Regions from separate parts of the Paenarthrobacter sp. Y-19 genome, predicted to be linked through region 1. Evidence: riboswitches for the same ligand, from Rfam matches in the RefSeq annotation. Region 1 holds a riboswitch; each other region holds the start of a gene.

What was found. A riboswitch is a leader RNA that binds a small molecule or an ion and turns the genes downstream of it on or off. The one in region 1 is predicted to bind S-adenosylmethionine.
Positions count from the first base shown of each region.
Region 2: linked by a shared signal. The riboswitch ahead of PYR64_RS05305 (homoserine O-acetyltransferase) and the one ahead of PYR64_RS03445 (hypothetical protein) in region 1 are both predicted to bind S-adenosylmethionine.
Region 3: linked by a shared signal. The riboswitch ahead of PYR64_RS16925 (DUF1737 domain-containing protein) and the one ahead of PYR64_RS03445 (hypothetical protein) in region 1 are both predicted to bind S-adenosylmethionine.
Region 4: linked by a shared signal. The riboswitch ahead of PYR64_RS11980 (aminotransferase class V-fold PLP-dependent enzyme) and the one ahead of PYR64_RS03445 (hypothetical protein) in region 1 are both predicted to bind S-adenosylmethionine.

Region 1 is NZ_CP119414.1:720,918-727,981, forward strand. Features, by position in the region: gene PYR64_RS03415 (chitobiase/beta-hexosaminidase C-terminal domain-containing protein) at 1-903, opposite strand, end outside; gene PYR64_RS03420 (LOG family protein) at 1,119-2,252, shown strand; gene PYR64_RS03425 (peptidase M10A and M12B matrixin and adamalysin) at 2,266-3,198, opposite strand; gene PYR64_RS03430 (matrixin family metalloprotease) at 3,319-4,212, opposite strand; gene PYR64_RS03435 (VIT1/CCC1 transporter family protein) at 4,300-5,463, opposite strand; gene PYR64_RS03440 (hypothetical protein) at 5,702-5,893, shown strand; gene PYR64_RS03445 (hypothetical protein) at 5,890-6,189, opposite strand; SAM riboswitch class IV at 6,206-6,325, opposite strand; gene PYR64_RS03450 (sodium:solute symporter) at 6,435-7,064, opposite strand, start outside.
Region 2 is NZ_CP119414.1:1,158,392-1,165,455, forward strand. Features, by position in the region: gene PYR64_RS05285 (histidine phosphatase family protein) at 1-136, opposite strand, end outside; gene PYR64_RS05290 (type II CAAX endopeptidase family protein) at 223-993, shown strand; gene PYR64_RS05295 (VOC family protein) at 1,135-1,773, opposite strand; partial or broken gene PYR64_RS05300 (bifunctional o-acetylhomoserine/o-acetylserine sulfhydrylase) at 1,968-3,305, shown strand; SAM riboswitch class IV at 3,490-3,607, shown strand; gene PYR64_RS05305 (homoserine O-acetyltransferase) at 3,622-4,743, shown strand; gene PYR64_RS05310 (hypothetical protein) at 4,787-5,236, opposite strand; gene PYR64_RS05315 (winged helix DNA-binding domain-containing protein) at 5,282-6,337, opposite strand; gene PYR64_RS05320 (SGNH/GDSL hydrolase family protein) at 6,464-7,064, opposite strand, start outside.
Region 3 is NZ_CP119414.1:3,614,483-3,621,546, reverse strand. Features, by position in the region: gene PYR64_RS16950 (DUF559 domain-containing protein) at 1-811, opposite strand, end outside; gene PYR64_RS16945 (glutamate--cysteine ligase) at 1,030-2,214, shown strand; gene PYR64_RS16940 (hypothetical protein) at 2,211-2,828, opposite strand; gene PYR64_RS16935 (O-succinylhomoserine sulfhydrylase) at 2,839-4,047, opposite strand; gene PYR64_RS16930 (rhodanese-like domain-containing protein) at 4,048-4,458, opposite strand; gene PYR64_RS16925 (DUF1737 domain-containing protein) at 4,455-4,718, opposite strand; SAM riboswitch class IV at 4,732-4,843, opposite strand; gene PYR64_RS16920 (NtaA/DmoA family FMN-dependent monooxygenase) at 4,999-6,327, shown strand; gene PYR64_RS16915 (aromatic amino acid ammonia-lyase) at 6,327-7,064, shown strand, end outside.
Region 4 is NZ_CP119414.1:2,547,949-2,555,012, reverse strand. Features, by position in the region: gene PYR64_RS12005 (trypsin-like peptidase domain-containing protein) at 1-295, shown strand, start outside; gene PYR64_RS12000 (hypothetical protein) at 303-677, opposite strand; gene PYR64_RS11995 (MFS transporter) at 709-2,163, shown strand; gene PYR64_RS11990 (metal-dependent transcriptional regulator) at 2,182-2,895, opposite strand; gene PYR64_RS11985 (class I SAM-dependent methyltransferase) at 2,905-3,726, opposite strand; gene PYR64_RS11980 (aminotransferase class V-fold PLP-dependent enzyme) at 3,774-5,180, opposite strand; SAM riboswitch class IV at 5,214-5,327, opposite strand; gene hisN (histidinol-phosphatase) at 5,498-6,322, opposite strand; gene PYR64_RS11970 (ribosome small subunit-dependent GTPase A) at 6,394-7,064, opposite strand, start outside.

The sequences.
Region 1 (7,064 bases):
AGGCGGCGCCGGGCAGGGAGTGTCGCAGAGGTACTTATCGAAATCGGCGAAGCGCACAAAGGTGTTGACTTTGTTGGTCAGGTCCGCGCCCGTCACGTTCTGGGCGTACTCATCGATCACGTAGGCGTCGTATGCAGACGCCGTATGGGGACCCGTGTAGGCCCTGCTGGCCAGTTGGGCAAACTTTGCGGTGGCCCAGTGGTCGCTGTGGTCGTAGGGGTCCTGGTAGTTGCCCGTCCAATCCTGGGTCCGGAAAGTGGTGGGTTGGTAATTGGTTACGAGCTGGTTCAACGTCGTCTGGAATTGCGCCTTGGTGAACGCGGCGGCCCCGTCAACCGGACGGATGGAACTGAGCCGGCCGTCCCAGAGCTTCAGGATGCTCTGGCCGTTATAGCGGCTGCTGCCCTTCCCGTCAGGGAAACCATCCGGAAGCCGCATGAAGACGACGGAAATGTTGGGTGCGGCATTCAAGGTCTGAAGGGTGAGGGGCCGCCCCGGGACGCCCGCGTCGGAGGTGGTCCAGGCATCGGCAACGCCTGCCATTTTCGCGTAGCTTGCCCTGATGCCCGCTTCGAGGCTGTTCCAATAGGCGGCCCCTTCACCGGCTTCACCCGCCGTTGCGTACACGGTCTGCACGCAGCGCTTGGACTGGATGTCACGCATGAAATCCGGACTGATGAAAATCAGGTCATCATCGGTGTGGGCCACTATCTGCATGGCGCCGCCGGTGCCCGGGCACGGCGGGACCGCAGCAGCGGCAGGCGCCGCGATGCCAACGGTCAGGGCAGAAAAGGCAACAGAGGAACCCAGCAGGAAAACAAGGATTTTCCTGAAAAGGGAACGGGCAATGAGAAGGGCGGAATGAGTATGACGCCGAGCGTATTTTGGACGGTCCACAACCATGCTCCTCGAGCAGATGTTGGGCCCCCCAGCCGGCAAGCTTACGACGCCTCCGCGACGTCATTTCGGAATTCAGTTGGGTACTGCAAATACTTTTCATGGATCGAAAGTGGAGCAGTGATCGATACTGTACTCCTCGCGGAAATTCATGGCTAGGGTCCAGACCGGTATGGGCGAAATCCCAGCGGCGCGGGCAAGCCCGCTACTACGCTGAAATCATGAACCGCACCGCAGCTTTGAATCCAAGTCCCCGAACACTCGACGTCGAAAGCGTGGTTCATTTCGATCGGCTGGTCAGTGCCGGAGCCCGGTCAATGCACGGTTGGCACGCGCAGTCGCTGGACCTTCGCGGCTACTCGCGCCAGCTCAAAGCGATGGATCCGCAAGGTGCCATCTTCCTCGGCTGCACCTTTGACACCGGCGTGGAAGAAAGTCTGCGAAGCCGTGGCGCACTGATCTTTCCCAAGCTGCTGGGTGTTCCCTTTGACCCGTACCGCGGCACTCTCTACACCCCGGCGGAGCTCTATCAGGACATCCCAAGCACTGAATACGAGTCCACCCTCGACGCGCAGGTCTACCAGTGGAGCATCCTGCCAGGCCAGCGTCAGAGCCTCGACGCCACGCTCGCCGCAGCGCTGCACGATCACGCCATAGGCGACGCCCTGGACGAGGCATTGGATCAGGGCCCCTTCGCAGGAAGCAGGATTGTGGGAGTCATGGGCGGCCATGCCGCCCAGCGAGGATCCAGGGAATTCGCCGACGCCGCCCGGCTGGGCAGCCTGCTCGCCCAAGCCGGCTTCGCCGTCGCCACGGGCGGGGGTCCCGGTGCCATGGAAGCGGCCAATATGGGCGCCTACTTCAGCGGAAGGCCCGACGCCGAACTGCAGGCGGCCCTTGCGACCCTCGCCGATGTACCGGGGTTCAGGCCCTCGGTGACGGCTTGGGCGCGTCAGGCGGCGGCCGTCGTCGAACATTACCCGCAAGGCACCCCGACCCTCGGCATCCCTACCTGGTTCTACGGGCACGAGCCGCCCAATTTGTTCGCCACCCACATCGCCAAGTACTTCGCCAACGCCATCAGGGAAGCCATCCTGTTGGAAGTCTGCAACGGCGGGATCGTGTTCCTGCCGGGAGCTGCAGGCACGGTGCAGGAGATTTTCCAGGACGCCTGTGAGAACTACTACGGGGCGCCCGAAACCATTACCCCCATGGTCCTCGTGGGCCGCGAACACTGGGAACGGACCTTCCCGGCGTGGCCTATGCTGCAGAGCCTGGCCGCCGGGAAGCCCATGGCGGAGCGTATCTTTTTGGTGGACACGGTGGAGGATGCGCTCGCGGTGTTGGCCCGCTAAGACACAGCCCGGCTCAGAAGTCTTTGCTGCAGGGACCTGAACCCAGTTCCGCGAGCCCCGTCAGGTCGCCTGCGGCATATTCCCGTACCCACGATGCCTGCCCGAACATGAGTTGCCGGGGATCGTCCACGTGGTCCAGGCCCACCAGGTGTCCGAGCTCGTGCATGATGACTGCCACGCCGATGTCCTCCCCGTCCGGGGTGTCCACGATCCCGGCAAACTGTGGCGCATCCAGTGAGACTGTCCCGGTCACGTATGCCTTGTAGCCGTTGCTCAGGCCAATGGAGGAGCTTCCGCCCAGACCCACCGTCTGCCCGGTCAGGCGCGGTACCTGCTCCGGGGTACTCCAGGCGATCAGCACCGGCGCCCAACGGTCCCCGTATCTGGCCGGCTGATACCCGGAACGGTTGGGGGAGGGAACCTCGGAACTCGGCCCGTCGTAAATGAATCTCAACCCCGTAGCTCTCCCGGTTTCATGGACGGCCTTCTCCACAAGAACCTGCCAGGAAGCCGGTGCGAGGTCCGAATTCACCACGTAGTGGATGGGCCTGCAGGGCGAGTACGCCAAGGGCGTGCCGTCCTCTTTGACTGCCAGGAACTTGTACGAGCTGCTGGCTTGGACCAGCGGGGGCGGCGTGCCGAGGGGCGCGTCGGCTTCTTCACGTCCGGGCAGGGGGTCGTCCCGTTGTCCGAAGGGTGCCAGCCCGGGACGTGGCGGCTGGCTCTGGCTTTCCGATGATCCGTAGAGGAATTGCTGCAGCTCTCCGCCGAAATAGGCTCCGGCCCACACGAGTCCCAGAATGCCCAGCAGGAACAGGATGGCGGCGACGCTGCTGTGCTTGATCGGCGGGCGGGGCTCAGGCGGCTCGTGCGGACCCGAAGGCGGAAGGTAATGGGGCCGGGGAGGATCCGGGTCCGGCCACTTGGACGACCCATAAGGTTCCATGGAACCCCCTGACGTGGAGGCCGCGGACGGGCGGTGGGGCGCCGCCGTCGGCCGTATTCGCCAGCATAAGTCCAGTGTCCCCGTGAGTCCATGGCCTTTGTACCCAACGCCTGAACGCTGCTAGATGTCCTTGCGGCAGGGGGCTGATGCCAGGAGATGGAGGCCGTTCAGGTCACCGGCGGCCAGACCGTCCGGTGCCCCGATTTCCGGGTACATGAGCTGGATCGGATCGTCCACATGGTCCAGTCCCATCACGTGTCCCAGCTCGTGCTGCATGACGGCAAGGACGTAGTCCGCACCGCCGGGATCGGCCAGAAGTTCCGCGATCTGGGGTGTGTCCAGCTCCAGGCTTCCGGTGATGTAGCTTTTGGGGCCCTTGTCCAGCGAATACATGGTGCTGCCGCCCGTGCCGATGACCTTCCCTTCAAGGGCCGGCGCCACTTCTGGTGTGGTCCACGAGATCAGCAGGGGAGCCCACCGGTCGCCGTAGCGGTTGGGTTGGTAGGGCTCTCGCCGGTCCGCGGGTTGTTCGTCGGTTGTTCCGTCGTTGACGAACCGGATGCCCGAGGCTGCAGAGATATTGGCAATGGCCGTCGTCAGGAGGGGGTCGGTTCCTTCGGGAGCGGAGGCGTTGTTCACCACGTAGTGCAGCGGCCGGCAAGGGGAATAGCCCACCGGGGTGCCGTCGTCGTTCATGGCCAGGAACTTGTACGAATCATTGGTGGTGCCCGGTGCCGTCGGCGAGGCCAGCGGGGCGTCCGCTTCCTCAAGTCCCGGCGGTGGTGCGTCCGGAATGCGGGCCGAGGTGGGCTGTATCTTCCCGGTTTGCGGGCCGCCCGGGACGCTGACGCCCGGGAACAGTGCCGTGATGCGGGGGTCGCCATTCAGGAACCAGGACACCAGCACAGCGACCGTCGCCGCGATGAATGCCATCAGCAGGCCGAGCAGAACGCGCTGGGTTGTTCCCGATCGCCGGTGCTTCGGCACGTGCGTAGCTTCCCGCTCCCAGTCCACGGTTCTCCATTCCTCAGGGCCCTTGGTCACGCGGGGCAGCGCGGAGGACGAACCAACATTACGGTCTGCCGGGGGAGCAGTCCAAACTCAGACGATCGCCGCGCCGAACAGCAAACCGAGACCGTAGGTGGCAGCAGCTGCTCCCAGCCCGATGGCCAGTTGCCGCAGGCCGCGGCTGAGCGGCGACGTACCGGACAGCAAACCCACGACGGCGCCTGTCGCCAGCAGCGCGATGCCCACCAGGACTCCGGCCACCAGGAGCGCGGCCATACCCGTCATCCCGAAAAGGAAGGGCAGGATCGGAACGATGGCTCCCGAGGCGAAGAAGCAGAAACTGGACAGCGCCGCGCCCCACGCCGAACCCACCGATTCATGCTCATCGGCCACCGGCTTCTCGGGCTGCAGGGAGAGGCTGGGATCGCAGTCGCAGCTGAACAATCCCATGCGCTCGGCTGCCCGGTGCTCGGCGGCTTCGCGGGTCATGCCGCGTGCCAGGTAAACGAGGACCAGCTCGTTGTGGTCGATGTCCAGCGACGGGGCTGCGGTCAGGGTGGCCTGGGTGGGGAGGGTGGCGTTGAGCAGTTCGCGTTGCGAGCGGACGGAGACGTATTCGCCGGCACCCATGGACAGTGCGCCGGCCAGGAGCCCTGCAACGCCGCTCATGAGGACCACGGAACTCGGTACACCCGTCGCGGCCATGCCCATGACCAGCGACAGGTTGCTCACCAAACCGTCGTTGGCGCCGAAAACTGCAGCACGGAAGGTACCCGAGAGCCGGTTGCGTCCACGGGTCGCCAGGCCCCGGACTACTTCCTCGTGGATTTGTTCATCGGCCACCATCGCGGGGGTGGCGGCCGGCTCGGTTCCGTAGGGGGAGCGGCCCTCTGCACGTTGCGCCAGGGCCAGGACGAAGACCGAACCGAAGTTGCGGGCCAGGAACCCCAGGAACTGGCTGCGGGCGGAAGCTGCTTTGGGCATGCCTGCGTGCTCACCCAGGAGTTTGAGCCAGTGCGCTTCATGCCGCCCTTCGGCTTCGGCCAGAGCCAGCAGGATCTGCCGTTCCTCGCCGTCGCGGCGCTGGGCGAGTTCGCGGTAGACCGCAGCCTCGGCGCGTTCATCGGCAAGGTACTGCCGCCACCGCCTGATGTCCGACGCAGTGGGTGCTGCCGGGTCTGCGGTGTGGTGGAGGGCTGCGGGTTCGATTGCGGGGTCCGGAGCGGGGCTCGACGAACTGTGGGATTCCTGGTGCATCTGCACTTTATCTCCTGTGCTGGGTGGGGTAGTTGCGGCCCCATTGCACGCCCCACACTACCGCTTATTTGCAGGGTTTTTTGGCTGGTATTCCTTAGCTGGAATGTTCGGTGCACCGTAATTTCCGGCTCTGCTTGACCCTCGCTTTGGCCGGTGCTCAGATGGAAGGACAGGGGCGGGGAGCCTCCCCGCACTCGGTTAGCGGGCTCTTACAGGCCCACGGGACGGAGGTTGCACCATGGACACCACCGAATCACACGCCAAGTACCCGGAACGCACCACCATCGAGTCGGACCCGGCCTACGACTACGCCGAAGACCAGGAAGTGGACGAGCCCTGGGTTGAGGAAGTGGACGCCCCCGAGGACGATGAACGGGTGGTGCCGATCGATGAGACCGAGGAATTCCGTGGGGAGGAAGAGGAAATCTAGTCCTCGTCCCGGCTGCCGAGGGCGAACAGGCGCGGCTGGCCATCCCGTTTTCCTGTCGCGGCCACAGTAACCGTCAGGGTCCGGGACGCCTCGCACCACGTTGAGGGCCGGACGGCCTGGGCCAGCGCTCTGGCGATCTGCTGCGGATGGGGATGCCGGAAGAATAGGGTTTCGTTCCTGGCCACTATGGTGACCGTGCCCAGGTAAAGGTCGACGGCGGGAATCACCGTGACGTTCCGGGCTTCGGTTTGGCCGGTGGTGTTGTGGGCGTGGCTGGCATCGCTCTGATACGGCAAGGTGCTGCTCCTGTGGAGAGTGCTCTTGCCCGCTCGGTTGTCTCAGGTCCGGGACGGGCCGCTTCCTCATCCGAACCACCCGTGAACATGGGGTTGGTGCATGGCCAGTCGGAGCTTGGCGCCACATCTCTTGAAGCTGGGACAACAGTACCGCACCTGCGGTTGTGAAGGCCCTTTTGCCGGGGACACAACAACGGCGGTGCTGCCCCGCAAAGGGGGCGGCACCGCCGTCGGGTATTGCCTGGTTACTTGCTGCTGCCCACCGGGTGGACTTCCGGCGGCAGTTCCTCGGAGATGGCGCCGGCTACGCGCTTGTCCCAGGCCTCGCGGACGGCTGCGTCCGTGGGCGGAGTCAGCAGGGAGACCACGACGTAAACCACCAGGGAAGCACCGAGGCCCCAGTAGATGGGCTCGTTGGCGTAGACGCCGTCTTCGCTCGGGATGACACCAACCGCGTACATGATGAGCAGGGCCAGTGTCAGAACTGAGCCGACTGCCATGGACCATGCAGCCGCGATGCCCGTTCCGCGCTTCCAGACCAAGCCGCCGAGAATGGCGACCAGGAGTCCGCCTACCAGGATGTCGTAGGCGATGGTCAGGGCAACAACGACGTCCTGAGCTGCCATGGAAATCAGGACGGCAACGATGCCCAGGCCCAGGACCCAGTAGCGGTTAGCCTTGACGTCGTGCTCGGGGTTTTCCGTGTCGTCTGTGTTGATCGTCTTGCCGAACCAGCTGGCCACGAACGGGACAACGTCTGCGCGGGCCACCGTGGCGGCGGCGATCAGGGCGCCCGAAGCGGTTGACATCATCGCAGCCACAGCCGCGGCCATCACCAGTCCGCCGATGCCGACGGGCAGGATGTGGGTTGCCAC
Region 2 (7,064 bases), 440 kb from region 1:
CGAGTTTGCGCCGCAGGTCCTCGCCGGCCAACCGGGCCTCCTGGACGCCCTGGTCCGTCAGCGGAATCCGATAATCCGGCACGCGGTTGTAGATGGACGTGTCGGCGTTCGCGGCGGACTGTCCGTGCCGGATCATGAATATTCTCTCTGGGGCACCCATCCCACCAAGCATAGGGCGGCGGTTCCCGGCAAAGAGGCAGGAACTGCGGGCAAGATAGGTACATGTTCCTTGCTTCCCGTCGCCGGCTGCGCGCCGAAGTGCTCATTGTCCTGGGCCTTTCCCTGGGCCAGTCGGCTGTCTACTCCGTGGTGCAGCTGCTCGACAAGATGACGCGGGCGCCGCTGGCTGATGCAACGTCCACGCTGAACAGGTCCCAGAGCACCCGCGAATATTTCGATCTCACGTACCAGCTTCTGGATATCCTGTTCGCCCTGGTGCCCGTGGCGCTGGTGTTCTACTTCCTGTCCACGCACGTCCAGGCCACCAGGGACGGTGAAGGTTCGGCGTTCGCCCGGCTCGGCTTCAACCTGGCCCGCCCCGGCAAGGATCTGCTTCAGGGCCTGGGCCTCGCGGCGCTTATCGGCATACCGTCCCTTGGCCTCTACGCGGCCGGCCGGGCGCTGGGAATCACCACTGCCATTGTGCCCAGCGGCCTGGATGCCTACTGGTGGACGGTTCCCGTGCTGATTCTCTCCGCCGTGCGACACGCCATTGTGGAAGAAGTGATTGTGGTGGGGTATCTCCTGGACCGCTTCGGCAAGTTCGGCTGGAGCGTTCCGGCGGGCATCATCGTCAGCGCCCTCCTTCGCGGGAGTTACCACCTCTACCAGGGCTTTGGCCCGTTCATCGGCAATGTGGTGATGGGCCTGGTCTTTGGGTGGATCTACACCAAGACCAAGAGGGTGATGCCCTTGGTGATTGCCCATGCCCTGTTGGACATTGTGGCGTTCGTTGGATTCAGCCTGTTCGGCAAAGCGGTGGGCCTGGGCTGAGCAGCCGTGAAAGCCGTTGCAGCCGTTAAAAGTATCCGGCCGCCATCGGTGGGTGACGTCATTGGCACCCGCTGATGGCGGCCGAAGCATTGTTTGGACAGCGGTGTCCAGGGCCGGGACCAGCCCGGATCAGGGGAACGGTCAGATGGTGACGGCTCCGGAGGCGGTTTCGAAAGTGACGGCCATGATGCCCGGCGTGCCGCGTGGTGCTATCCACTGGACCGCGACGTCCTCGAGAGGCTTCTCCACTGGCTCGCCCAGCCATTCGGTCACGCGTTCGGCGGAACCTGCGATCGTGAGGCTGGACATCTTCACATCGCTCTCGTACACCTTGGACGGGTGAAGTGAGGGGTCGCCCTCCCACTTGAGCAGGTACGGCACCTGGGGATCGGCGATCAAGCCGAGGATGCCGATCTGCTGCCACACCAGTTCGCGGCCGTCAGGGAACTTGCGGTTGCCCGGGACTGCTGCGCGGCCGAGGCGTTCCTCAAACGGGGCGAGGTCGTCAACTGCCACGCACCAGCCCATCCAACCGCCGCCGGCGGCTGAGCGTGCACGGACAGCTTGGCCGAAGGGTGCTTTGTCGGAAGCAGGGTGGTCCAGGACCTCCACGACTTCCAGGTACTTGTTATCCGCAAGGGGAATGATCATGTTCCGGGTGCCGAAGCGCGGGTGCACTCCGCCCCGGACTGCGTCCACTCCCAGAGCCGCGGAAATTCGTTCGGTAGTGGCCAAGAGGCCATCTCGTTCACAGGCGTAAGAGACGTGATCCATGCGCATGGCTTCATCTTGGCACTTTGTGATCGGTGTCTCAGCTAAGCCAACCCTAACTAAGGTGGGATCTCGCGACGGGCGTCATGGAAGGTCGCAAAAGAGCCCATATATTCTGCTGGCGTCACAAAGCTGTCCAAGGACCCGGACACTTCCTAGACTGGCCGCAGCTTCCTTCCCGCAGCTATTCCGCCGACCACACGCGCCACGAACAGGAGAATTCCATGTCCCAAGGATGGTCTTTCGAAACCCGCCAGATCCACGCAGGCCAAGAGCCGGATGCCGCCACGGGCGCGCGTTCCCTGCCGATCTACCAGACAACGTCGTTCGTTTTCCCGAGTGCTGAAAGCGCGGCCAACCGCTTTGCCCTGGCCGAACTGGCTCCGATCTACACCCGGATAGGCAACCCCACGCAGGACGCCGTGGAACAGCGCGTCGCGAGCCTCGAAGGCGGTCTGGGTGCACTGCTGCTCAGTTCGGGCCAGGCAGCCGAGACCTTTGCCATCCTGAACATCGCCGAGGCCGGCGACCACGTCGTCGCGAGCCCCAGCCTCTACGGCGGCACGTACAACCTGCTGGCCCACACGCTGAAGAAGTTCGGCATCTCCGTGACTTTCGTCGAGGACCCGGACAACCTCGAGCAGTGGCGTGCGGCCGTCCAGTCGAACACCAAGCTGTTCTTTGGTGAAGTCGTCTCGAACCCACGCCAGGACGTGCTGGATATCGAAGGCGTCGCCGGTGTCGCGCACGAGGCAGGCGTGCCTCTCATCGTCGACAACACCCTCTCCACGCCGTTCCTCATCCGGCCCATCGAGTGGGGCGCGGACATTGTGGTCCACTCCGCAACCAAGTACCTCGGCGGACACGGTTCGGCGATCGCAGGCGTGATCGTGGACTCGGGCAACTTCGACTTCGGCAAAGACCCGGAGCGGTTCCCCGGCTTCAACACCCCGGACCCCAGTTACAACGGCTTGGTTTACGCCCGCGACCTGGGCAAGGACGGAGCGCTCGGAGCCAACCTTTCCTACATCCTGAAGGCCCGTGTCCAGCTCCTTCGCGACCTCGGCTCGGCCGTGTCGCCGTTCAACGCGTTCCTCATCGCGCAGGGCCTGGAAACCTTGAGCCTGCGGGTGGAGCGCCACGTCGCCAACGCCACCAAGGTGGCCGAGTGGCTGGAAGCGCATGACGACGTCGAATCGGTCGCCTATGCGGGCCTGCCGTCCAGCCCCTGGTACGAGCGGGGCCGCAAGTACGGACCCCAGGGCACGGGAGCCATCGTGGCCTTCAACATCAACGGTGGCGTAGAGGCCGGCAAGCGCTTCGTGGACGGTCTGGAGCTGCACTCCCACGTCGCCAACATCGGTGACGTCCGCTCCCTGGTCATCCACCCGGCGTCGACCACGCACAGCCAGCTGACGGTCGAGCAGCAGGTAGCCGCCGGCGTCAACCCGGGCCTGGTCCGCTTGTCCGTGGGCATTGAGCACATCGATGACATCATTGCCGACCTCGAAGCCGGCTTCCGCGCGGCCAAGGGTGCCTGAACGGGCAGTCCACGCCTGCAGCTGACGCACCTGGCTGACGGACCCGGGGTGTCGTCCACATCGACGATTATTCGCCGGACGGCACCCCGGAGTGCTCTTTCGTGAATGAAGCTGCCCTTGAACGTCACACTGGTGTCACATTCTTCGCCATAACGGTGGTGTCTTTCCTAGACTCTACGTATTAGGTCATGAGTGCCAGCAGATAGCCCCGGCTTGCTGGCCGGCAACCCTCCTTCCGCGGTGGGGTGCCCCGGGTGAAGACCTGGCCTGTTCGCACGCAAGGCGACGGGCAAGCGCGAAGTTAGGTGTCAAAGGAATGACCATCACTGCTACAGCACTTCCCAAATCCGGAGAAGAAGACGGAACCGTCAAGTACGCGGGCATAGGGCCGCTGGCGCTCGAAGCCGGCGGTCACCTCCCCAACGTCGTGTTGGCGTACGAAACCTGGGGACGACTCAACGCCGACGCGTCCAATGCCGTGCTCATCCAGCATGCGCTGACGGGCAGCACCCACGTTGCCCGCGGAGCCACGGACGAGGAAGGGTGGTGGGAGCAGTTGGTGGGTCCGGGCGCCACCATCGACACCAACAGGTTCTTCGTTGTCTCCATCAATATCGTGGGCGGCTGCTATGGCAGCACCGGCCCGTCCTCCGATGCGCCGGACGGCAAGCCGTGGGGTTCCCGGTTCCCCCTGGTCACTCTTCGCGACAGCACGGTTGCTGAGGCCCGTTTGGCGGACCTCTTGGGGATTGAATCCTGGCACGCGGTCCTGGGCGGCTCGATGGGTGGGGCCAGGGCCCTCGAATGGGCTGTCACGTTTCCGGAGAGGGTCAACCGCTGCGCCGTCATTTCGGTGGGAGCCTACAGCACCGCCGAGCAGATTGCCTTTGCGCAGGCCCAAACCCTGGCCATCCGGCAGGACCCGCACTTCAACAATGGGGACTACTACGGCGGTCCGGCCCCGGAACACGGACTTGCCCTGGCCCGCCGGATTGCGCACATCACGTACCGTTCCGCCCTGGAACTGGATCTCCGCTTCGGCAGGGAAGCCCAACATCAGGAAACGCCGCTCTCCGCAGCAGTCCTGGGGGAGCGTGGTCGCTACCAGGTGGAAAGCTACCTGGACCACCAAGGGACAAAGCTTGTGCGGCGGTTCGATGCCAACAGCTATATCGCCATCACCGAAGCGTTGATGTCTCACGACATCAGGCGGGGACGGGGCACACTGCAGGAAGCACTTTCGCGTGCCACCGCCGAGTTCTTTGTTGCTGCTGTGGACACGGACCGGCTGTACTTCCCGGCCCAGTCCAAGGAGCTGGCGGCAGCACTGCCGGGTAATGTTCCGGTCCACACCATCCAGGCGCCGATCGGCCACGATGGCTTCCTCACGGAAATCGGCCAATTGTCGGAGCAGCTTCGCGGGGCGTTCTTCGCCTGACCGTGAGGAGCCTGTTCGTAGAGTTGCCTGTTTGCGGACGTGCCTAGCCGTTCATGATCTCCCCGCGCTGTTTCATGTAGTCCTCCATGGCGATCTGGCCATTGGTGAACTTCGCATCCAGTTCAGCCAGCTTTCGGGCGCGGTAGCCCTGGGGCTCGGAACCGGCAGTGGGAAACGGCGCGGGAGCGGGCTGTCCGGCCCGGTAGGAATCGCTTGGGTAGGAACCGCTTGGGTAGGAGGCGTTCGACGGCGGCGCGACCTGAGGTGCCTCGTCTGCAGGCCGGATGACTGCCGGCCCTGGCGGGTAGCCCGGGTAGTTCTGTTGCGGGTAGTCCTGCGGCGGGTAATTTTGTGGTGGGAAACCCTGTTGCGGATAATCCTGACCACGAAAATTCCCGTTCTGCAGGCGGCGGGCCTTGGACCGGTTGTACATGCGGATTCCCATGGGAATCAGCCACGAGCAGACGATGATCCAGAAGATCAGATTGTTCACAGTGCAGGCCTCCTAGGTCTTAGCCCCAGCTTAGCCCTGTGCCCATCACAGCAGCTTGGCCTCCATGCCCAGGAAAATCCCGTAGCGTTCCGCTTCGGCTTCCAGGGCCATCTGCTCTTCCTTGGTTGTCGGCTTGTCCATCCGGACCTCGAGCCCGCACATGCCCCCTGCGAAGCTGTGCCGCCACCATCCGGCCAGCCTGCCGTCCACGAGGACTACATGCATGGGGCCGTTGTCCTCAGGCAAGTACGGTGCGGTACCGCCCAGGTAGTGGCGGGATTGCGAATACCCCATCACGTATTCGTCGAAGCATTGGATGAGGTCGACGCGGGGGAGCACGGAACCGGCCGCTGGGCCGGCAGGAGCCTCCAGGGCTTCTGCGTCAGCCGAGGCGACGTAAAAGTCCAGGTCATCGAAGGAGACCCGGGTCAACGTTCCCGGTGATAATTCCGCAGCGACGTTGAGTCCCAACGTCACGTCTTTCATGGTCAGCCCGGACCACGCCGAACAGTCCTTCACGGTAGCCGGTCCGCGACTGCTGAAATACCGCAGGGCCATCTGCCCCAGGGCGTGTTCCCGGTCCGCTCCGCTGAGTGGCCTGGAAAACGGAGCGGTGACGCGTTCGGAGAACAAAGCGTAGGTCTGTTTCAGGGCTCCTCCAGCCGAACGAACCGGAGCGCCGCTCACCAGAATGCCGCTGATTTCGGCGTGCATGAGGTGGTAGATGAAACCCAGCCCCTTGCCGGGAAAGCTGGCCTGGCCCAGAACATCAGCCAACTCCTCGCGGGTCTTGTGGGCACCATCCGCCACGGCTGCTGCAAGGATCCTCCCACTGTGTGCGGCAGTTTCCCCGTCCACCCCGGTCCGCTTGTACATGCCCTTGTTGCCTTGATGCAGCCGGTCAGCGGACAACGCCATCAACCAGCCCAAGTCATCCCTGTGCACAAAATGCCATGTGGGGCGCAGGATGTGCGTCCGCAGGATGGTCCCGTCGGCAACGGCCTGTTCCACTGCAGCTGCAGTGCTCGAGGGCGTCCGCTGCGCCACGGTCCAACGGGCATAGGCGAATTCCTGCGACTGGACGGCCAGGAGATTGCGCACCACATCCCCCGGAGCTGCACCCAGGGGAGGACGTAACTGTTGCCGTCGGAGACGCAACTGCCGGACCCCCACTGTACGGGGAGAGTCATCACTCGCCATGCTGGTTCACCGGCCCATCGCTTCCGGCTAGCTGCGCGGCATCACGGTACCGGCGGCACCAAAGACAGGTCCCGGCGTCGGACGCTTTGGCGTGATGCCGTCGCCGGACGATTGGTGACGGAGCCTCCGGATAACCCAAGGCACGAAGTACTCCCGTGCCCAGACCAGGTCCGATGAGCGGGCTTCCCGCCACGTCCGGGGAGGAAGAGCCTTGGGTACCAGCGGCTCCAGGGTGTGCTGGACGTTCAATGCCTCCAGGACCATCATGGCGATGGTGTGGTGGCCCAGGGGGGAGAAATGCAGGCGGTCGGCATCCCACATCTGGGTATCAGCGAGCTGCCGCAAGGACCACATGTCGGCAATGATGGCATCGTGCCGGGCTGCGACCGTTCGCAGGTTCTCGTTGTAGATGGCAACTTTGCCCCGGATGCGGCCAAGGACCGAGGACGCAGTATCCGGACCGTTGAAGAGGATTACCGTGGCGCCACCCGAGCCCAGTTCGCCGACGGCGGCGTCGAGTTTCTCGGCCAGAAGGTCGGGATCACCGCCGGGGCGGATGAGGTCGTTTCCTCCGGCGGAAATGGAGACGAGGTCCGGTTGCAGTTCCAGGCAGGGGCCGACTTGCTCG
Region 3 (7,064 bases), 1.7 Mb from region 1:
GCGGCCTTCCGAGCCCAAGGCACGCCCGGATCTGGCCCAAGACCAGCTCCGGCGAGTTCCAGATTTGCTCGGGGGAGAAGCTCAGGACGCGGTAACCCATTGCCTGCGCCGCGTTCAACCTGCCCATGTCCTTTCTCCAGGCCTCCCGTGAACTGTGGAACTGATAGCCATTGACCTCCACAATCAGCCAGCCGTCAATCAGGGTGTCCACCCGGCCCACTCCTGGGATTTGGACCTGCCGTTCAAAGGAGAGTCCCGCCGCCTCAAAAAGCAGGCGGGCACTGATCTCCGGGACGGATTCAGACAAACCGTCGGCCTGGCGCAGTCGTTTCCTCGCATTCCCGAAGTAGTTGGCCCGCAGCTCGCCCTCCAGGACGTCACGGGGAACTCCACGGTTTTTCATAGCGGACTGGGCCACGGCAATGGCGTCAACGTCCGGCAGGCACGTGAGAGCGTGAATGACAGTGTCTTCCAGCGAGGCAACTGGAACGTAGGACTCCGAGCCCAGCCTGAGACCTCCGTGCCGGATAAACCCCCGGCCTCTGTTGTGCTTGGTTGCCAGATGCAGTCTTCCCGGTTTGTCTTTAAGCCAGAGGCCATAGCGGACAGCTGCGCTTGCGCATGTCAGAAGTCCGTTGTTTACGAGGGCAGAGACAAACTCCGTATCTGCGGAGGGCAGAGCCCATATGCCGTGCCGCGGTTGATAGGCCCCCTCGAGCTTCCTTAGGTCCGCCGGGGTGTGCCCGTGGGCCTTAAGCAGCCCTACCTTGGCTACTCCACCTACTGACGACAAGAATTCGAATGCGTTCATGCCTTCAGTCAGCCACGGACTGGTCCCTCCCCGGCCCGGAAACTTCGCGTATGTGGACAAATCTGCTGGATCATCGGCCCCGGCCAGCTTGCTTGGCCGGCTAATCCGCGGGTCCTCTCCGTTTCCACGGACGATGATCCAGCAGAATCTGTTTGCCGCAGGCCAAACTGCCAGTCCCACCCTGTGTTCTGAAGGCCACCCGTGACGCAGAATGGAGCATGCGGACTTTCGGGGTCGAGGAAGAACTGCTCATCGTTGATCCGGTGACGGGCATGCCCTTGGCTCTCGCGGACGCGCTTCTGGCCGGCTACGAGGAACCTGCCACGGAGACCGGACTGAGCCAGGAGCTCAAGCTGGAGCAAATCGAAACCCAAACGCGGCCGTGTCACAGCTATGCCGAACTCCTGCAGCAGATTCGCCGGGGTCGCGCCATGGCCGATGAAGCTGCCCGGCGGCACGGGGCAAGGGTTGCAGCGATCGCCACTTCACCATTGGCCTCGAACACGCACACCACCCCGGATCCCCGGTACGCCGCGATGCTGGACCACTTCGGCATCATCGCCACCGAGCAGTTGACGTGCGGGTTCCACGTGCACACTTCAGTGGAGTCCCCGGAGGAAGGCGTGGTGGTGCTGGACCACATCCGGGACAAACTCGCGGTACTCACCGCGCTCTCGGCCAATTCGCCCTACTGGCGCGGGCTTCCGACCGGGTTCGACAGCTACCGCACGCAGGCATGGAACCGGTGGCCCACGTCCGGGCCGTCATCGCTTTTTGGCTCGCTCACGGCTTATCGACGCGTGGTGCAGCGCTTGCTTGATACCGGTGTAGTCCTGGATGAGGGGATGATCTACTTCGATGCCCGGATCGCCAGGAACCAGCCCACCGTAGAGGTCCGGGTCGCCGACGTCTGCCTCCGCGCAGAGGACGCGGCGCTGATCGCGGTGCTGGTGCGGGCTTTGGTGGAGACGGCCTCCTTGGAAATGCTCGACGGCGTTGATCCCACCCCGGTGCCGACCGCCCTGCTGCGGATGGCGGGTTGGCGGGCCAGTAATTCCGGTTTGCGGGGAGACCTCCTGGACTTCGGCGATTTCCGGCCCCAGCCTGCCGCTGATGTCGTGTGGGCGTTGGTTGACTATCTCAGCCCGGTACTGGATGACCAAGGTGAATTGGCGCTGGTCAAGGCGGGCATTGCCGAAATTCTGGGACGCGGCAACGGAGCGCTCGAACAACGGGACGCAGCGGCACGGTACAGCGCCAGGCATCGTGACGGCGGGAATCCGCCCGGCTCCGAAGCCCTTGCCACCGTGGTCTCGCACGCTGCGAAGGTGACTGTTCGTGGCACCGCGACGGGCGCGTTCAAGGACCCGGTCCCGCTGCTGACCAGAGTGCGGCGGCCTTAGCCCTCGATGTCTCCGATGTTCTCGCTATCCCCGATGTCCCCGGGTTCCGGCCACGCCATCAGGTACGCTCCGACGGCTCCTTCGGTGAGGTAGAAAACCAGGGGCGGGATGTCCTTGGTGGTCGCCAGGACGGTCCCGGAAACCACGGCCATCCCTGCTGCCGTCATCCCCGCCCATCGTTTGGCGGGGGACTTCAGCAGGCTGCCGCCCATGGCAGCCAAGCCCAGCACATGCAGCCATGAGTAGGCGAGGAACGGTGCATTGGATCCCCGAAAATAAGCGAAACGCTCAAGGTCCGAGGCCCGCCGCGACAAGCTGTAGATGAAGAATGGTGCGCCCGCGAGCAGCGCTGTTGCTGCCGCGGACGCCCACGCTTTGGAGGTCCCTGCCGGTTGTGCTTTCGAGAACGCCAGGAAGCCCACCGGGACTGCGGCGGTTCCTGCAGCGGCCGCGTGGTGGCCGATCACCCATCCGCGCTCGCTGGCAAGCAGCAAACGCAGGCGCTCTGCGGGGTCGTGCATGAGGTACACGCGGGATCCCGGTGAAATCCCGGCCAACCACACCACCGATCCCGCAACGATGACAGCCCCCGCCCGGCGGTATGGATGCCTCATGCCAGCAAGGTTAGACCTGTTTGAGGGCCTTCTCCAGATCCAGGATGAGATCGTCCACGTCCTCCAGCCCCACCGACAAGCGCACCACGCCATCGGACAGCCCGATCGCCGCCCGGCCCTCCGGACCCATGGCCCGGTGGGTGGTGGTGGCAGGGTGGGTGATCAGCGACTTGGAGTCACCAAGGTTGTTGGAGATGTCGATGACACGCAATCCATCAAGCAGCGCGAACGCGGCTTCTTTCGCGGAGCGGCCAGTGGACGGCGAGAGCTCGAACGTGAGCACTGTGCCGCCGGCTTTCATCTGCTTCGCGGCGAGCTCGTACTGCGGGTGCGACTTCAGCAAGGGGTACTTGACCCAGCTGATGGCGGGTTGCTGCTCCAACCATTCCGCGATCTTCAGGGCCGATGCCGAGCTGTGGTTGACTCGGAGCCCGATGGTTTCCAGGCCCTTGGTCAACACCCAGGCGTTGAAAGCCGAAAGCGATGGCCCCGTGTGGCGCATGAGCTGCTTCACCGGTCCATCGATGAACTCCTTGGTGCCCAGGATCGCGCCACCGAGGACGCGTCCCTGGCCGTCGATGTGCTTGGTGCCTGAGTACACAATCACGTCGGCGCCCAGCTCGCCACAGCGCTGCAGCAGGGGAGTGGCAAAGACGTTGTCGACGACGACAGTCGCCCCAGCGGCATGCGCCAGTTCGCTGACGGCCTGGATGTCCACGATTTCCTGCATCGGGTTGGACGGTGACTCGAAGAAGACCGCAGTGGTCGGCTCGGAGAGAGCCTCACGCCACTGGTCAAGGTCCGGTCCGTCAACAAACACGGTCTCCACGCCCCAGCGCGGAAGGATTTCGTTGAGGATCACGAAGCAGGAGCCGAAGAGGGAACGGGCGGCAACCACGCGGTCGCCGGCAGCCAGCAGGGCACCCAGTGCGGTGAACACGGCGGACATGCCGGACGCCGTCGCGAAGCAAGCCTCGGTACCTTCGAGGAGGCGCAGCCGCTCCTGGAAGGTGGCCACGGACGGGTTGCCGTAGCGGGAGTAGACGAAGCGTTCGTCCTCGCCGGTGAAGGCGCGTTCTGCCGCGGCGGCGGATTCGTAAACGAAGCCGGAGTTCAGGAAGACGGGTTCGGCCGTTTCCTGGAAGTTGGTACGGTCAAGTCCACCGCGAACGGCCTGGGTGTCGGGGCTCCAGCCGGCGGCGTCAGGATTGAAAGTCACTTACTCGGTCCCCAGATTCGTTGGCAGGCCACGGTTCTTCCAACCATTGACGGTGCGTTCGCCGTAACGGTCGGGTTCGCCCTCAAAGCCTTCAAGGACGTTGTAGGCGGTGAAGCCTGCCTGCGTGGCGGCGATGGCGGCGGCGATGGAGCGCTGGCCGGAGCGGCAGATGAAGACGAGCTCCACGCCGTCGTCCTCGGGTGCCTGTTGTTGCAGGTCCTCGATGAAGCGGGAGTTCGGGATGCCGCCGGCGAGGTTCCACTGAATGAACAGGGGATCGTTCTCGGTGGCTTTCGTGTCGGGGATTCCGATGTGGGCCCATTCGCCCTCGGTGCGGACGTCCACCAGGATGGCGCCCTGTTCAAGCTTGGCCCACGCGTCCTGCGGGGTCAGGTCACCTGCGTAGCTCATGCGTGGCCCTCGAATGCTTCTTCGTCGTCGGTATCCAGTTCATCAACGGCGTTGGCGACTGCGGCATCGGCGCTGGCAATCGCGGCGGGCAGGACGACGGCCTGCGCGACGATCACGTCGGTTCCGTTGAACGTGGCGGCGGGGCTGCCGTGCAGTACGTACCCATCCGCCAGGGCGTTGGTGATCCGCTCACAAAAGTCGCGGGTATCCGGGCCTGTTATCAGGCGGTAAGAGAGTTTTTCTTCAGTGGGTTCAGGCATTGCTGGTGCTCCTCAGTCACGCTTGCAGTTCGAGTTGTCGATACGCCGAGTAGTCACCTGAGGCACCCCGCCGGAGAGAGGGTTGCCGACCAGCAAGTCAGGGCTTTGCGCTGGTTCTCATTACTCAAGAAAAACGTAGCATTCACGACGACGGCCCGCACGGCGGCCGTCGTCATGTTGCGTAACCGGGCGGTACTGGAGTACGGGTCCAATTAAGACGTCCCGGGAGCATAATTGACGCAGTACGACCCCCTGTAACTTCGTATGAAATCAGGTCGCGGTGAACGGACAGAGCAGTTCTACACTCAAGCCCATGCTGCATTTTGGTTGGTTCGTTGGGCACGGTTTCGGGGTGCAGGGCTGGGGCACTCCGGGCTACAGCCTGGGGTACGACTGGAAGAAGCCCGCCCTGTACCAGGAGGCCGTGCGCGCGTTCGAGCTGTCCGGGCTGGACCTGTTCATCATCGAGGATTCCCTGACCGTCCCGGACACCTATGGTGGTACTGCCGAGGTTTCGCTGGCCCATGCTTCCTTTGCGCCGAAACACGATCCTTTGGCGTTGGTCCCGTACTTGCTTTCCGCCACGGAGCACCTGGGGATCGTTCCCACGGTCAGCGCTTCCTTCTACCCGCCCTTCACCGCGGCCCGGCTCCTCGCTACCCTGCAGCACTTCTCCGAGGGGCAGCTCGGATGGAATGTGGTCACCTCGGGCAGCGATCTCGCCGCGCAGAACTACGGCTTGGACCAGCAGATCGAACACGACCTCCGGTACGAAAAAGCGGAGGAATTCGTCGACGTCGTCAGGCGGCTTTGGCGTAGCTGGGAGGCCGACGCTGTACTTGAGGACGTTTCAGCCGGGGTGTTTGCGGACCATACCAAAGTGCACCCGATCAACCACGACGGGGACTTCTTCAAGGTCCGTGGGCCGTTGAACACGGCACCGTTGCCCGAGGAACCCGTGCTTGTCCAAGCGGGCGCCTCTCCGCGGGGCAAAGCGTTTGCCGGCGGTCACGCGGATGTGGCAATTGCGCTCGCCCGCGGCGTTGACGGTATGAAGGCCTACCGGGATTCGATCCGGGCCGAGGCGGCGAAAGCCGGCCGGAATCCCGACGACGTGAAGGTGCTTTTCGTGCTGAAGCCCACCGTGGTGGGTTCCACAGCCGAGGCCGAGGAGTTGCGGGCGCAGCGCCGGGAATTGACGCAGCGCGACATCGACAGCCAGCTCAACTCCATCTCCTACCTGTCCGTGATCGACTTCAAAAAGTTCGACCTCGATGCCCCGCTTCCGGAGTTGAGCACCAACAGCAACCAGGGCACCTTGGAGCACTTCGCCAAGGCTGCCCCTCCCGGGTCCACTCTGCGTGAAATCCTGCAGGCACGCAGCGGTGGTGCCGGGGATTCGATCATCGGCACGGTGGGAGAAATTGCGGATTATCTGGAGGAGACCGGCGCGGCGGTAGGGGGCGACGGCTTCCTGTTCTCCGGCTTCGTTGATCCGGTGACCGTGCACGGTGTGCTGGACAAGCTGACCCCGGAACTCCGCCGCCGCGGCCTGTTGAGGAAGAGTTACGGCAACGGCGGATTCCGCCAAAACCTGCTGGATTTCTAATGGGCATTTTCACCATCGGGACGGGCCCCGTTTCCGCGTTGGCTGTGGCGGAAGCGGCTGCGGATCCGACATTTCACGTGGAACTCAACCAAGAAGCGTTGAATTTGATCGGACGGGGAAGGGACATCGTGGAGGAGGCGGCCGCCTCCGGCCAACGGATCTACGGTTTGAATACCCTTCTAGGGTCAGGCCGGGACACTGCTGTGGAGGAGAAGTCCCTCCTCGCCTACCAGGTGCAGGTCATCAGGTATCACAACAGCGGCGTAGGCCCGTATCTGGATCGTGCCGCAGCGCGCGCAGTGATCCTGGCCCGGCTTGTCGGGTTCAGCCGGGGCGGCTCCGGAGTGCGTGTCGGGACCGCAGGGTTCTACGCCGAACTGCTCAACCGCGGCGTCTACCCCGCCATCCCGCGCGAAGGGTCCGTGGGTTCCTCCGACCTGACCCAGCTGGCCGCCGTCGCTGCCGTAGCCCTGGGCGAGGGGGAAGCGTTCGATGCCTCCGGCATGCTGGTGCCCGGCGCCAAAGCCCTCGCGGACGCCGGCCTGCAAGCCCTGCAACCTGCTGCCGGAGAGGCCTTGGCCCTGGTGAGCGCCAATGCCTACTCCGTGGGCGCGGGAGCCCTCGCCTTGGTGCGCCTGCAGCACCTGGCCCGGCTCGCCGACGTCGCGCTTTCATTGTCGCTGGAGGCGATCGCAAGGTACGACGGCGGCGGAAACCTCAGTCCCTTTTCGCCGGCC
Region 4 (7,064 bases), 1.8 Mb from region 1:
CTATCTGGGCCTGGTGAGCACCCCAATTCCGCTGGATGCAAGCGCAGTGGTGAGGACCGGCCAGAAGGAAGGCCTGAGGGTGGTGGAGGTCATTTCCAGTTCGCCCGCCGAGAAGTCCGGATTACTGGCGGGGGACCTCGTGCTCCGGGCGCAGGGCAGGGCCGTGTCCAGCGCGGAAAGCCTGCAGAAACTGCTGTTCGAGGGTGCCATCGGGCAAGCTTTTCCGCTGACAGTACTACGGGACGGCAAAACTGTTCAGCTCACGGCCTATCCATCGGAAATGAGCCAGCAGTGAAGGTTGCCTAGGCTTTGTTCTCCGGAACATCCACGACGCCGACAAAGCGGCTGCCGACGCCTTCGTACTCGCTCCGGACCTCGCCCAGGAAGAGCTTGGGGAGTTCACTGTTCCGGTGGGTTCCGCAGAAGACGAAGGAAAAGTCCGGCCACCATTTCTTGGGTCGGACAGCCTCGGAATAGCCGCAGACGGCGCAGGTGAGGTGGACCCAGACAGGTCGCTTTCCTGTTCTGTTGGCCCGGGACTGTGCCAGCCAGGCCGGCGGATTGTCCTGAAGGTCGCGGAGCTCGGCTTCGGAGAGTCGGGACGGAATGCCGTGGCGCTGAGCCATTTCCATCGAAATATCAAGGGCCAAAGCGGCATCACGTCTGCTGATCACCATTCAACGATACGGGACTTACGCGGCGTAGGCTGTGCACATGACTGACGCTCCTGTCCTGTTGCCGAGTACACCCCTCCAAAAACGGGTCCTTGTGGTGGCAATCGTGGCGTCGTTCGTTGCCATCCTGGACGGCTTTGTGGTGAATCTCGCACTGCCCGCCATCGGCCGGGAGCTGGGTGGCGGCCTGGTGATACAGCAATGGGTGGTGGACGCGTACCTGCTCACGCTGGGGGCTTTGATTCTGGTGGCGGGGTCTTTGTCAGACCATTTCGGGCGGGCACGGATCCTTGAATGGGGCCTGGCAGGCTTCGCCGTCACGTCGATGCTCTGCGGCTTGGCGTGGAGCGGTGAAGTCCTGGTGGTCTCACGGGCCCTCCAAGGGATCGCAGGTGCGCTCCTGGTGCCAAGTTCGCTGGCCATGATCATCACGTCGTTCTCCGGGCCGGCGCAATCGAAGGCCATCGGCCAGTGGTCAGGATGGACCAGCGCGGCGGCCATTGTTGGTCCGCTGATCGGTGGCGCCGCCGTCGATCTTCTGTCCTGGCGGGTCATCTTCTTCATCAATGTGGTTCCGGCCTTGGCCATCTGGCCCATGCTCGCCGGTCTTCGCGCCTCCGACGCCGCCAGGGACAAGACGAAGCGGATCGACTATCTTGGGGCGTTCCTGGCCATGGTTGCTTTAGGCGGTCCGGTCTTCGCGTTCATCGAGCAGGGACGCATGGGATGGGGGAGTCCGCAGGTGTGGGTGCCCCTGATTCTCGGTGTGCTGGCCATGGTCCTGTTCTTGTTCCACGAGGGCAGGACGCCCGAGCCCATGCTGCCGCTCGGACTGTTCAGGATCCGCAATTTTGCCTGGGGCAACGTCGGCACGTTGGCCATCTATGCCGGAATATCCCTCGGTTTCTTCGTGTTGGGAATCTACTTGCAGCAGGTCGGAGGGCTGGGTGCCACCGTGGCCGGCATGGCTTTGCTCCCGGGCACCGTCATCCTGATGCTGGGAGCCTCATACTTTGGGGGCCTGGCCGGCAAGTACGGTCCTCGATGGTTCATGACGATCGGTCCGTTGCTGTGCGGTGTGGGCTTCCTGATGTCCCTGTCCGTGCAGGAGCCCCTCAATTACTGGACGCAGGTGCTGCCCGGCCAGATTGTCTTCGGCCTGGGGTTGGCGACGCTCGTAGCGCCTCTGACGGCCGCGATCCTCGGCGCTGTTCCGCCGACGGAAGCCGGAATCGGCTCTGCCGTCAACAACGCGGTTGCCCGTATCGCAGGCCTGATTTCGATCGCTTTCGCGGGTGTGATTGTGGGACCGGTTTTCACCAGGCAAGGGCTGTACAACGCCTTGGTGGTGACCGCCCTGCTGTTCCTGGCCGGCGCGGTGGCGTCCGCCGTCGGGATCCGTAACCCGCCACGCGAGGCGGCGGCTGCCGCTGAACGGGAACCGGATGCAGCGTCCGACGACGGCGGTCCGGCCGGGCAGCCCGGCTGACCATCCGTGCGGCAAGGGTCAGCTGGCCGGGAGCACGCAGCCTTGGTGGGTGCCGGCACTCTTCACCCACAGCGCGGAGGCGACTTCATCTGCCAGGTCAAACTCCCGACCGGCAGCGCCGCTGCCTATCCGGACCACCAATGCCCCGCCGAAAGGCTTGCGCCCCATCACTTCAACGGGTGCGTCGAGCGCGATGTCCTCTGCGGCAAGGTACCGGAGGAGTTCGGGGTTTTCGTCGCTGATGCGGGTTATGCGGCCCGAGTGGCCCTGGTCGAGTTCGATCATGCGGTACGCATGCGGCAAGTCAACGGCACCGTCCGCTGACGGGATCGGATCGCCGTGGGGGTCCCGCACGGGGTGGCCGAGCTTGGCTGACATGCGTTCGATGAAGGTGTCGGACACCGCATGCTCCAGCATCTCGGCTTCGTCGTGGACCTCGTCCCAGCTGTAGCCGAGTTCCTCCACCAGGTACGTCTCAATGAGGCGGTGCCTGCGAACCATCGAAAGAGCGAGGCGCATGCCTTCGGAGGTCAAACGGATGGCGCTGTAGGGCTGATGGTCAACGAGGCCTTGGTCCTTGAGCTTTCGCACCATTTCCGACACCGAGGAATTGGCGACCCCGAGCCGCAGGGCAAGCTGTGAGGACGTGATCGGCTTGTCCTGCCACTCCGTATAGGAGTAGATGACCTTGACGTAGTCCTCGATCGAGGAGGAGGGCGTACTGGTCTTCACACCCCTAGCCTACCGTGGTGTGGCATCGTGGACTTTGTATGCACGCCAGGTCTGCGTCAGGTAGGGCAGCGGCACGGTGTCTCCCGGCGCGTGGCCAAGGTGTTCGTAGAGGTACCACTGGAGGTTGCCCATGACTTTGGCCCGCGTCGCTTCGTTGGCGCGCAGGTAGTAACTGCGCGACTTGGTCAACTCCATGATGTCCTCGGGCGAGAGCGGGTCCTCCCACCTGGTGAGGTGGCGTTCCAGTCCGTGAAACTCCGGGCCGATAACCGGCCGGAATCCCGGCTTGTGGACGTCGCCTGCATGCATGATGCGCGAGAGCCTGTGGACCCAGGGAATTGAGGTGTCCAACTGGTTCCAGATCAGCCCCAGAACCCCCGCGGGGCGCAGGATACGGGCGATCTCCGTGCTCGCGGCAAGGGGCTCGCACCAGTGCCAGGCCTGGGCAACGCTGACGACGTCGAATGCTGAGTCCGCCAGTCCGGTTGCCTCGGCCGTCCCCTCCGTCGCGTGAACATCGGGGTAGGCCTTTCGCAGTTGCGCCAACATATCGGTGGAAGGGTCGACGGCGGCCACCTCAAGTCCGCGTCCGGCCAGGAGAGCGGTGAACTTGCCCGTTCCTGCGCCGAGGTCCGCAGCTGTCGATGCCCCTTCAGGTAGGAGCCAATCAACGGAGTCCACAGGATAGCCCGGCCGCACGCGATCGTAGTGCTCTCCGCCATCCTGGAAGCTTTGGCCAAGTTCATGGCGGCGGGAGGCATGGAGTTTGGGTCCGCGGGGACCGGCGGGACCGGGAGTGACTGGAGCGCCGTTCGCTGAGCGCAGGGACACGCAAACTCCTTCACAGGGCCGTTAGAGGTACCCTACGAATTTACCCTCTAGTCGACCGTGCAGGGAGCGGCACCGGCTGTGCCCGGGGTGTTGGGCGCCCACTCGGGGTAGCTGCGGTGGTCGTTGGCCGGTACCCAGCGGCCCTCGTCCACCACATAGTCCCAGCCCAGGCCGTTGCGCTTGAGTTCCTCGATGCCTGCCAGCAGCCTGGTGGCGTCCTCCAACCGGGAGCCGACGCCGAAGCTTGCGCGCAGGGAACCCGAAGGCAGTCCCAGCCGCTTGAGCAACGGATGCGCGCAGAAACGTCCGTCGCGGAGGCCCACTCCGTGTTCGGCCGCCAGATATGCGGCGACCAGTCCGGCGTCGAATCCTTCTACGGAGAAGTTGACCACGCCGATGGTGTCCTCGGAATCGCTGAAGATCCGGTGGACTGTTACGCCGTCGATGGCTTCCAGGCCCTCAACCAGGTAGCTGCGGATGCCCGCTTCGTGTGCGTGCCAGGCGTCCTGGTCGAGGCCGGCGAGTACCTGCGTGGCGCGGGCGAGCGTCGCGGCGCCCAGGACGTTGGGGGAACCGCCCTCGTGCCGCGCCGGACCCGTGGCCCAGCTGACGGAGTCCAAGCGCGCTTCGCGGACAGCGCCGCCACCTGCCAGGTGCGGGATCCCGGCGTCGAGCCAGTCCGGGCGGCCCACTACCACTCCTGCGCCGAACGGCGCATAGAGCTTGTGTCCTGAGAAGACGATGTAGTCGACGTCAGCCTCCGCGATGTTGACGCGGCGGTGCGGAGCGAGCTGGGCTGCATCCACCACGATCCTCGCGCCGTACTCGTGGGCCAGCGCGGCAAGCCGGGCGATCGGCAGGATCTCTCCGGTGACGTTCGAGGCGCCCGTGACGGCGAGCAGGCTGACGCCGCCCAGGGCCAGTTCGGCTTCGATCTTATCCAGCGTTCCGGCCAGGGTCGGCGCCGCAACCACGCTGCGGTGCGGCACGCCCTGCCACGGCAGCAGATTTGCGTGGTGCTCAATGTCCAAGTACAGGACCTCGCCGGCAAACCCGCCGTCGACCTGCGGGAGGCAGCCGGCCAGCAGGTTCAAGGAGTCCGTGGTGTTCCGGGTAAAGATCACCGAATCGTCTGCACGTCCGCCAACGAAGTCACGGACTATGTTCCGGGAATTCTCGTAGACGGAGGTGCTGATCTGCGAGGCGAAGCCTGCCCCGCGGTGAACGCTGGCGTAGTACGGGAGGACCTCGTTGAGGTAGGCGGAAACAATCGTCAGCGCAGGGGCTGACGCGCCGTAGTCGAGGTTGGCATAGCGGACGTGGCCACCTTGGATCAGAGGCGCCTGAAGCTCCGCGCCCGTGACGGCGGCGAGGGGACGCGCAGCTGCCGATTCGAGGGCGGCTTCGTCAACAAAGGAAGGGATGGTGTTTGCGTTGAACGTGACTGTGCTCATGGGACCTCACTCAAGAGGGACCCCCACAGGGGGGATCCGCGCTTGCCGCATCCGTTCCGGACCGGCCGGGTCGTCACCCGGGGCACCCCACCGCGAATGGAGGGTTGCCGGCCAGCAAACCGGGGTTTAGCGCTGGCACTCGTGACCTGTAAAAAAGGCTAAGGCACGTCCGGGGGACGATCCAAAGCCGTGGGGTTTTGTTAAGCGCTTTGTTACGCGGAATGCCAAATCATCATTTCCGCGAACAAAAAACGGCGGACGCGCACAAAAGCGGGCGTCCGCCGTCGAAAATTCGGCAATCCGGAGTAGGGCCGGCCTCAGGCTTGGGGCTGCAGGAGGTCGTCCAGTCCGGGGTTCAGACGCTTCAGGACTTCCGAATGCAGGATGGAGTTGGTGGCGAGGGCGTTGCCGCCGAACGGTCCGTCTTCGCCTTCCAGGGAAGTGAAGCGACCGCCAGCCTCCGTCACGATGGGGACGAGCGCAGCCATGTCGTAGAGGTTCAGCTCCGGTTCGCAGGCGATGTCCACCGCGCCCTCGGCCACGAGGCAGTAGGACCAGAAGTCACCGTAGGCACGTGTGCGCCAGACGTCCTCCGTGAGGTCCATGAATTCGTCCAGATTGCCCCGCTCCTTCCAGCCGGACAGGCTGGAGTAGGACATGGAAGCGTCGGCCAGGCGTGAAACGTTGGACACCTTGAGGCGGGTTGCTGAAGCGAGGGACCGACCCATGTAGGCGCCCATGTCCTTGGCAGCCCACCAGCGTTTGCCCAACGCCGGAGCGCTGACCACACCAACGACGGGCTCGCCTTCATCGACGAGCGCGATCAGCGTTGCCCATACTGGAACGCCGCGGACAAAGTTCTTTGTTCCGTCGATGGGATCGATGATCCAGCGCCGCGATCCGTGGCCACTGCTGCCGAACTCTTCACCCAGGACTGCATCACGTGGACGCGAGCGCGACAACTGACCGCGGATAGCCTCCTCCGCAGCCTTGTCGGCATCGGTGACAGGGGTGAGGTCCGGCTTGGTTTCGATCTGCAGGTCCAGGGCCTTGAAGCGATCCATGGTTTGGGCGTCGACGGAATCGGCGAGGACATGGGCCAGGCGCAGGTCGTCGTTGTAGGTGGAAGCGGGTTGGGTCATGGCACCAAACTATCCTGAAATACTGGCGGCGGTGGGGACGTTACCGCTGCACCTTCAGTTTTCCAGTGTCATCAAGTAACCGTGCCGAGCTCTTTCGCTTCTTTGGCCTCCAGGCGCGGGTCCGCGCCCAGCAGGCGACGCAGTGACGCCAGGCGCGCCACCCCTGAAGGGCCCGCATGTCCTTCATTGACCCAGGTGTCCAGCCCGCAGTTCACTGCCGTAGCGTCGTGCTTGCATCCCCGCTCGCATGCTTCGGTGCCGGGTTCGAGGTCCGGGAAGGAATGCAAGATCCGGTCCGGATCCACGTGGGCCAAGCCGAAGGAGCGGATACCGGGGGTGTCAATGATCCAGCTGCCCGAGGGGGCATCCGCGAGCTTCAGCGCCAATGCCGACGACGAAGTGTGCCGGCCACGTCCGGTGACGGCATTCACGCCGCCGGTGGCCCGCTCGGCGCCCGTCAACGCGTTGACCATGGTGGACTTGCCCACACCGGAGTGGCCCAGCATGACGGTCACTTTGCCACCGAGGTGTGCGCGTAGCCGGGAAACAGCATCCCTGTCCAACCGGGCCGACAGCCCATCATCGGATCGGGCATCAATGCCGCCGGCTTCAGAATCGGCTGTCCGGCTGATAATCACCGGGAAATCCAGGCTGACGTAGTTGGCCAGCAGTTCAGTGGGATCCTTCACGTCGGCCTTGGTGATCAGCAGCAATGGCTCAATACCGGCGTCGTACGCCGCCA